One region of the Lysinibacillus sp. NPDC047702 genome, then DNA from elsewhere that is predicted to be linked to it. Evidence: riboswitches for the same ligand, from Rfam matches in the RefSeq annotation. Region 1 holds a riboswitch; each other region holds the start of a gene.

Region 1 (2,209 bases):
AACAACTGGACCAAGAAGCTTTGTACATTCAGGATATTGTAAGGCTAAAATTCCACAGCCTAAAGTATCTAATAAAACATAACGTGCTGTTTCATAGGCTTCTTCACTGGTAATCGTAGTATTTAATACATAATCTGCAATATCGCTTAATAATTGATCTGTCTTAGATATTTCATTAGTTTTTATCATCTATATCTTCCTTTCACTACCTCTATTTGATATACTAGTAAGTTGATGGACATTGGTCAGAATGTCCATCAGTACTATGGCGAGTTGTTATATGTTGATTACACTGTTACTTCTTCAAGGTTATGACGCTCGCCCATATAATGAACGCGAGGTCTAAACAGCTTGTTATTTTCATGCTGTTCAATCACATGTGCACATAAGCCGACGGTACGAGAGCTAAAGAAAATTGGGGTATAGATTTCAATAGGCAGTCCAAGCATGTAATATACAGGTGCTGCGTAGTAATCTAAATTTGGATACAATCCTTTTTCCTGCACCATTACTTTCTCACCAGCCTCACACATGCGATATAATAGATCGTCACCATGTTCTAAACATAATTTACTTAATGCCTCTTTCATTATTTGTGCACGTGGATCCATTTTCTTCATGTATACACGATGACCAAAGCCCATGATTTTTTCTTTCTTTTGCAGCAATGTTTCAAAGCCTTCCACTGTCTTTGCTTCAAGAAGCATATACATCACAGCCTCGTTTGCTCCACCATGTAAATTTCCTTTCAATGATGCTACAGCTCCAGTTAAAGCTCCATATAAATCGGATTGTGTAGAGGCAATAACACGAGCCGTAAATGTAGAATTAGGCATTTCATGTTCACTATATAGAACAAGGGATTGATCGAAAGTTTCCTCCTCCAGCACTGTTGGCTTTTTTCCAGTAATCATGTAAAAGAAATTCGCACTATAAGAAAGATTACTATCGGGCTCTACTACCTCTTGTCCATTGAGTACACGATAGCTATTCGCTACAATATTTGGCATACTTCCTAAAAGTCTAAAGGCTCTCTTTAAATTCTCCTCTGTAGAACGATCATCGATTTGCTGATCATAGCCTGCTAATACTGATATCCCAGTTCTCAGCCCATCCATTGCATGTGTTCCCTTTGGCAATAGCTTAAAAATATGAAAAATTTCTTGTGGAACCTGATAGTTTGTTTTCAAAATGGCTTTCAGTTCATTCTGTTGCGCAATAGCTGGTATTTCTCCGTTGAATAGTAAATGCACAATGTCTAAATAAGAATATCGCTTCGATAATTCAATCAAGTCATAGCCTCTTATAACAATTTGACTTTGTACTGTGTCTAAAAAAGATAATTTAGTCTCAGTGGCAATGATTCCATCTAGACCTGGTGAATAATTTAACTCCATACATTACAGCCCCTTTGTTTATTCATTCTTGTAAGCGTTAACATTCAAGCGCGAAAGAACAACAAAAAAACAACTTCTATCCTTTTAGAAGTTGTTAATCTACAAATACATGACAGAGTAAAAAACAGCGAATTTACAATAATTCACAATAATCATACTGTAGCTAACACCTCCCTATCCTCGTAGGTCAATTGATGCTTGTTTAGTGGCAGGTCTCCTGACTTATGATCAACGCTACAATATCGCCTTCCCATTTTGATAAACAAAACAGTGGTATTGTTATTGAGCTCCTAAATACAGTTGCGGGACAGTGTTGGACTCTTACCAACTTCCCTTTTAATCAAATGAAATCACTTCACTTGAACCACCAAAATTTAGCATATTCAATTTGTCTTTTAACCTTATCATAGAGATTCAAAAACAATCAATATAGGTAAAATTCAGAAAAGGCAGTTTATCAAAAGCTATTTTCCATTTTTAAAGAACTATTCTATATTTTTTAGCATTATTTCGTACAAAAAAAGATTGTTAAGGGATGAAACTAGCCTACTTTCAAAAGTAATTAAGAAAATAGAGGTTTCTTATTTAGCAAAGCAGAACTATTTATATGAATAAATTTTTAGTAGGAGTGGAAATTTTGGGGTATATTTCAGAATTAAGAAAGCAGTTCGGTAGCAGACCAATTATAAGCGTCGGAGCGACAATCCTTGTGGTAAACAATGACAAGAAAATTCTCTTTCAAAAACGCTCAGATACATTTAATTGGGGATTACCTGGTGGTTCAATGGAACTGAACGAAACTTTAGAGGAGG
Region 2 (2,209 bases), on a different contig from region 1:
GAATTGCCTGTTGAATCGCTTTATTTTGACGAATTTGATGGTTTTTTAATGCCTCAATAGCCTTCATGCTGTCTGATAGCTTATGATTTGCTGCACCATTTGTGTCTTGAATATAACTAGTCACTTCAACCAATTCCACTATTTTTTCATCTGCAAAGGCAAGTGCATTGTGAAGGACAGGATCAAGCTTGGTTTCTAGAGCAGTAGTGATCGGCACATGCTGTAAGTTACAGGAAGTCTGAATCCAAATGTCTTTTGATTTACTTAATTGTTCAATTGCTTTTATAGTGGCACCCACTTCTGCTAGATTTGCACGCCAAATATCTCGACCGTTAATAATACCAATGGCTAATGCTTTATCCTGCGGGAAACCGTATTGACGAAGTGCCTCCATATTTTTGTGATAGCCATGCACAAAGTCTAAGCCAATCCCTTGTACAGGAAGAGTCACCAATGATTCATATGCTGACAAGGATTCAAAATATGTTTGTAGCATAATTTTCGCTTCCGGTACTGATGCAGCTAGCTGTGTATATATTTCTTGGACAAGCTTGATCTCTGCGTCATCTAAAGTTGTTACAAGTGCTGGCTCTTCTATTTGAATCCAATTAGCTCCAGCAACCACTAACTCCTTTAACACCTGCGTATAAAGTGGTATTAAGTCTAAAATGAAGGCTACCTGAGAAAGTTTGTCATAGCCTTTTGTCAGCTTACAAAATGTATAAGGACCAATTAATGTCGGCTTTGCTGTTATACCAAACGCTTCCTTCGCCTCTAAAAAATCAGCAACTATTTTATTCTCTGTTAATTGTAAAGGTTGTCCCTCATATTCTGGCACAATGTAGTGATAGTTCGTATTAAACCATTTTGTCATTTCACTAGCCACTGCCTGTTTATTGCCACGAGCTATGCCGTAGTATGTTTGTAAATCGACCTTTCCGCCTTGCCATTGAAAGCGTTTGGGAACCAATCCGAACATGATAGCAGTATCCAGCATTCTGTCATACAATGTGAAATCTCCGACTGTTATAACATCTAGCCCCAGTTGAAGTTGCTTTTCAATACGTGCTAATCGTATATCCTTCAGCTGCTGCAGAAACGCTTCCTCTGTCAATTCCTTTTTCCAAAATAATTCTAATGCCTTTTTCCATTCTCGATCCTCTCCAATATATGGATAGCCAATTGCTGTACTTGTATAAGTCATGTTACTCTCTCCTTAATTCGTAAAATAAAAAAAGCCATTTCCCGTTATTGGAAAATGGCTGACATTGTTTATCAAACATACAGACATACAGAAATAATACGATTTATTTTAAAATCGTAGGATTCATTGTCGCACAGTGCCGATTGGTCACATTTCACCGCCTATTTCCACGTAGGTATTTGGTGTGTACTAGACATTGGCAGGTCTCCTGGCTTCTCATCAACACGCCTCACAACCTTCCCAGTTTCCCAGTGGTATTTATGATTTGCTCCGAATTACAGTTGCGGGACAGCGTCGGATTTGCACCGACTTCCCTTTTAAACCAAATTCTCATTTGGCACCAACTCTTACACAGTATTCAATTATGCTCTTACTATAACATATATTTTTCTGAAAAGTAGCATTATTTTCAGATTTTTTTGATTCTATCCTCTAATGTTGTAGTTCTATCCGTCATCTTGGCTGATCTATCCTTCACATTTAAGGTTCTATCCACTTGTCAATCCATATATTTTTTGGTATTATTCGGTAATCTCGTAGAAATCATTCCACAATCATAACGCTAGTTTGCAATTGGCTGTTCTCTATATGGTACTGTCAATCGATTCTAAATTAAAACAATTACATCCTATTGAAACATTTGTAATGAAACTGTAAATTCCGGCGATGAAGCCTTTTATATCAAGCAATTAGGTCAATTTCCAGCAACTCGTGGTAACATTTACCTCGAAGAAGCCTTACTTTTTCATGCTACGATTAATTCCAATGGCGAGCCAAAATAGGATTAATCCTAGCATTGACTTTAGGAGGTAACTAACAACATGAACAAACGTAAACGATTTTTAAGCACAACATTAGCATTGTCAATAGGTTTTACCACATTAGGAATGGTACAGCCAGCTATTCAGCCAATAGAGGTAGAAGCTGCAACTATTAATAATTTCAACAATCAACAGGCTGTTGCCGCAAAGGCAGAGCAACTAATTCAAACTGGTAAAAGTTTAA
Region 3 (2,209 bases), on a different contig from region 1:
TGTGGCACTGTCACCTGTTGTTGAGTTAGTTGCAGTAAGTTGAAATGTTTCTCCCACTAATAATAGTAAAGGTTCCTCCGTGTTTAGCTGAACGTCGCTAATAGCTAGGGGCGCAACTTCTACGTAAGGAGCTACCTCCGTTGCATCCCCTAATTGTGTAAGATTATCGGATTCAATTTCATCAACAGATTGCAGTGCATTTTCCTGTTCTGCTGAATGCTCTACTTCTTTTTCATTATCCGACCCTGTAGCATTATCCTGCTTTCCTGAATCATCAGGTTCAATACCATTTATGTTTGTAGTAGGGTCGAGTAAATCCCCTTCAAAATCCTGTGCCTTAATTGCAGTGACTGGAGAAAATAGCGATACGATCAAAATAAAAATAATTGCTATATGTAGCTTTTTTTTCCACATCGTCATATAAAATTCACTTCCTTTATAAATAATTAAATACTGACAAGCTGAATTAATTCATCTTGTCAGTATCAATTTATCTAGCTATTGTACTTTCACTTCAACTGGCTCACTTGCTGAGCTACCGAACAAAGCATTGGCAGAAGCTGTAATAGTAATAGTGCCTGCCTGCGCTGTACCCGCAAATGTAATAACAGCTTGTTGGTTTGTATTCACAGTAATAGACTGAGCTGTTAATGCTGTTGTCCCTGTGTTAATTGTCCAGTTTGCTAAATTAGAGGCATCTGGTGTTATAAATAAATCACCAGTTAAATTTACCGTAACGGATGGATTATTATCATTTACAGCAATTGAACTTGTCGTTTCTAATTTAGCCCATGTAGTGTAATAAATATGAACCACATCATCAGCCTCTAATTGATACTCAGCTAATCCATAATTGGGGCTAACGCCATTTACAGTGTATACCCAGCCATCCCAACCATTTAAACTGCCTGCAGCACGTCCATCAATTGATTGAAGATATGGACCATATTGAGTAGAAACTACTACATAAGGAATACCCTCAGCATCAAATACTTGCTCTACAAGCTCTAACGCTGTTGTCCCTTCTTGAACATTTACAGTTGTTCCTGCTAAAATTTCATCACATGAACCAGTACCGCATAAACCAGTCACTGATAACTGAACATCAAAATCTGCTGTTTGTGCTTCCTGACTTATGGGCTGTAATACTGCTGCACTTGCTGTTGGTGCTACGAGCGAAAATGCTAAAAGCATGACTAACGCTAATTGCCACCATTTTTTGAAATGGACCATTTGTAAAACCTCCTATTTTTATTATTTCGTGAATGTTCTTGCAATTAACTCGAAAACAAAAAGATGCTTCTCCAAAAAGGGGAAGCATCTAATGGAAAACAGAAAAAAGGCGCAAAAACATAGTTTGCCTGTCCGTCTATTTGCCGTAGGTTCTCCTAGCTTCCGAAGAGAGTTAATACGATAAAATAAAGGTAGGTCTCCTGGCTTGTGCATCCTATTCAGAACCTTCCCATCTACTGGAGGCATTTTTCCTCGTTTGACAGTGGTATTTTCTGTAGTCATCTACACTTACAGTTGCGGAAACAGCTTCGGCTTTGTACCGAATTCCCTATTAAGCTCTTAAAAGAGCACCTTTATTCTGCAATTCTTATTCACTTACTGTTAAGTTTAGCATATATTTCTATTTTTCAAAATAGTTAAATAAAAAAGAAGTATATTTTTTAGATATAGTAAGCTTTAAATAGTGTCAATATTATTATTTCACTGCTCATTAAAAAAGCAGTATTAAAAGCTATAGTTCAACGTTGCGGGGTGAAACAAAAAAATAGAAAATGATAACCTAACTTTCACACAATGGCTAGAAAATTTAAATCGAATTATAAAGAATGAAAGGAACAAATACGTATAGAATATATTATTCGATTGCATTTAACGCTGTATATAGATCATTATGAGAGCTTCAAAATTTAGATTGATAGAACTTGTTCAAATAAATTTTTTGAACCGTGTAAACGGCAAATACAAGCCAAATATGTTATAAGCTTAGCATCATCTTATTAACATTTCCATTACTAGGGCTGAAATATTACTACGAAATCGAGGAACTTCAGTTTATTACTACTCAGAGATTTGCAGAGTGTTGGCATTGGGAATATATGTACTAAGTTAGCCCATTTACTATATTACACAAAACAAAAAAGATGCAGTTAATTGCAGCTTTTTGTTTCATCTGTTTTCAGCAACGTACACGGTGATT
Region 4 (2,209 bases), on a different contig from region 1:
TGCTAGCTCAAATTTTAAAAGTTATCTGGATAAAAGCCTTTTGCCAAAATTTGAATGGCTTCTGCGGCACGAACTCCTTCAGATGCTGCAGATAGTGGTAAAATAACAAAATGTTCATTTTTCACGGCTTCTGTTTCTTTTAATGCTGGGTCATTCTTTAAGAAATTAATTTTTTCTTCAGCAGATGTCTCTCCATAATCAATAACAACAATCACCTCTGGATTACGCGCAACTGCCTCTTCCTTTGAAACGGTTGTCCACCCAGATTCGACATCACCAAAAACGTTTTTGCCTCCAGCAATCGTTACCAACTCATTCATAAAGTTTTGCGCTGCTGTAAAGACATCCTTATCACCGCTGTCAAAAACTAAAACAGGCAGCTCTTTGCCATCCTGGGGTAATTTCGCCCGAATAGCCTCTACATCCTTCGTCATTTGATCGATTAAAGCTTCTCCACGATCTTCGACACGGAATATTTTTGCGATATTACGAATATCTATGAAAATATCCTCTAAAGTTGGCTTTGTCATATTGGATGCTGTATGTAGATATGTGTGAATCCCTAATGCCTCAAGCTCTTCTGGAGTGCCGACACCTTTTTCACCAAAGGCACTTTTCCATCCCCCATATAAAAAATCTGCCTCTGCATCAATTACCTGCTCCTTTGTAGGATATTGGTCAGCTAATACAGGTACCTTGTCGTAAGCAGCTTGTAAAGGCTCATAAATTTTATCATCTAAATAGGCTGTGCCAACCATTGAATCTTCTAAGCCTAAAGCTAGCATAATTTCTGTTACATGTTGGTTTAAGCTAATCGCTTTTTTGGGAGCTTCTTTATAAACTTGCGTTGTCCCATTATTGTCAATCGTTACTTCTGTCGTTGCCGCTTGTGATGGTTCAACCTTTTCCCCTTGTGCTGCTGATTCATTATCTTCCTTCGCGCTGCATGCACCTAAAATAGCCATCAATGCCAGTGCAAAGACAAGCCACATGCTGTTCCATTTCTTCATGTCTTTATCTCCTTTGATGTTATATATAGTAAGAAATCAGTAGACTTCTTTGCTACCATGATTCGTGATGAACTGTATAACAAATTGAAAAAGGGCATAAAAAAATCCCCTTGTTTCCAAGAGGTACGCATAGTGAAAAGACGGCTTTTGACCTGATTCACTATCCCCATCCTCGTGGTTGAAGTAAAGAATATTATTGGCAGGTATCCTGGCTTAGGTTCATCATCTGTACGCCTTCCCATAGTGTGATTACAGTGGCATATTGTATAGACTCCCCATTTACAGTTGCGGGACAGCATCGGATTCTCACCGATTTCCCTTTTAAGCAAATGACAAAGGCCATTTGCACCAATATAAAGGTATTATGTATTGTTATAAATATTATTGATAGACTAGCAAAAGTAATTTCCGTTCGCAATCTCACAAAATAATCCATTTACTAAATATATTTATTATTACAGAAATATTCATACATAAACGAGAACTATTTTACATTAAATTATTTTCGCAATCATTAGATTTGGAACACTATTATGACATATTCTAAAACTATTTACCTTGAATTTATTAAAATTCTGTTACAATAAAATAGACGGATTTATAGAAACGAGGATTAATTTATGTACAAAACTATTGGGATCCTTGCTCATGTGGATGCAGGAAAAACAACATTCTCAGAGCAATTATTATTTCATACCAAAAGTATTCAGGCTCGCGGGCGGGTAGATCATCAGAATACATTCCTAGATAATCATGAGCTAGAGCGACAACGCGGCATCACTATTTTTGCGGAGCAAGGTCGTATGACAATTGGCAACGACACATATACATTAATCGATACACCTGGACACGTCGATTTCTCCCCTGAGATGGAGCGTGCGATTCGTGTTATGGATTATGCCATCATTGTGATTAGTGCAGTTGAGGGGCTACAGGGGCATACTGAAACAGTTTGGCACCTATTACGTCAGTATCACATTCCAACCTTCTTTTTTATCAATAAAATTGATCGTGAAGGTGCAGTGGTGAATCATGTTATGGCACAGCTTCAAAAAGATTGCTCTGAGGATGTACTACTAGTAAATGAAATGTTCCATTCGGATTATATTCCTTCTAACATAATGGAATGGCTAGCTGAACGTGATGACAATCTTTTGGATGCTTTTCTTAATGAAACATTAGATAGTGCTCGCTGTCTT

Evidence for each region. Region 1 has a riboswitch for cobalamin ahead of mmgD (citrate synthase). Riboswitches for the same ligand answer to the same signal wherever they lie in the genome.
Region 2: it holds a riboswitch for cobalamin, as region 1 does, so the genes downstream of both, metE (5-methyltetrahydropteroyltriglutamate--homocysteine S-methyltransferase) here and mmgD (citrate synthase) in region 1, are expected to answer to the same signal.
Region 3: it holds a riboswitch for cobalamin, as region 1 does, so the genes downstream of both, ACQKIM_RS12485 (DUF4430 domain-containing protein) here and mmgD (citrate synthase) in region 1, are expected to answer to the same signal.
Region 4: it holds a riboswitch for cobalamin, as region 1 does, so the genes downstream of both, ACQKIM_RS17425 (ABC transporter substrate-binding protein) here and mmgD (citrate synthase) in region 1, are expected to answer to the same signal.

The regions. Positions count from the first base shown of each region.
Region 1 is NZ_JBNNMG010000013.1:39,002-41,210, forward strand. It holds gene prpD (2-methylcitrate dehydratase) at 1-189, opposite strand, end outside; gene mmgD (citrate synthase) at 288-1,397, opposite strand; cobalamin riboswitch at 1,588-1,781, opposite strand; gene ACQKIM_RS09180 (NUDIX hydrolase) at 2,035-2,209, shown strand, end outside.
Region 2 is NZ_JBNNMG010000033.1:48,185-50,393, reverse strand. It holds gene metE (5-methyltetrahydropteroyltriglutamate--homocysteine S-methyltransferase) at 1-1,204, opposite strand, end outside; cobalamin riboswitch at 1,386-1,564, opposite strand; gene ACQKIM_RS16065 (NlpC/P60 family protein) at 2,026-2,209, shown strand, end outside.
Region 3 is NZ_JBNNMG010000022.1:18,970-21,178, forward strand. It holds gene ACQKIM_RS12480 (S-layer homology domain-containing protein) at 1-420, opposite strand, end outside; gene ACQKIM_RS12485 (DUF4430 domain-containing protein) at 499-1,233, opposite strand; cobalamin riboswitch at 1,407-1,603, opposite strand.
Region 4 is NZ_JBNNMG010000039.1:29,535-31,743, reverse strand. It holds gene ACQKIM_RS17425 (ABC transporter substrate-binding protein) at 15-1,010, opposite strand; cobalamin riboswitch at 1,192-1,378, opposite strand; gene ACQKIM_RS17420 (GTP-binding protein) at 1,631-2,209, shown strand, end outside.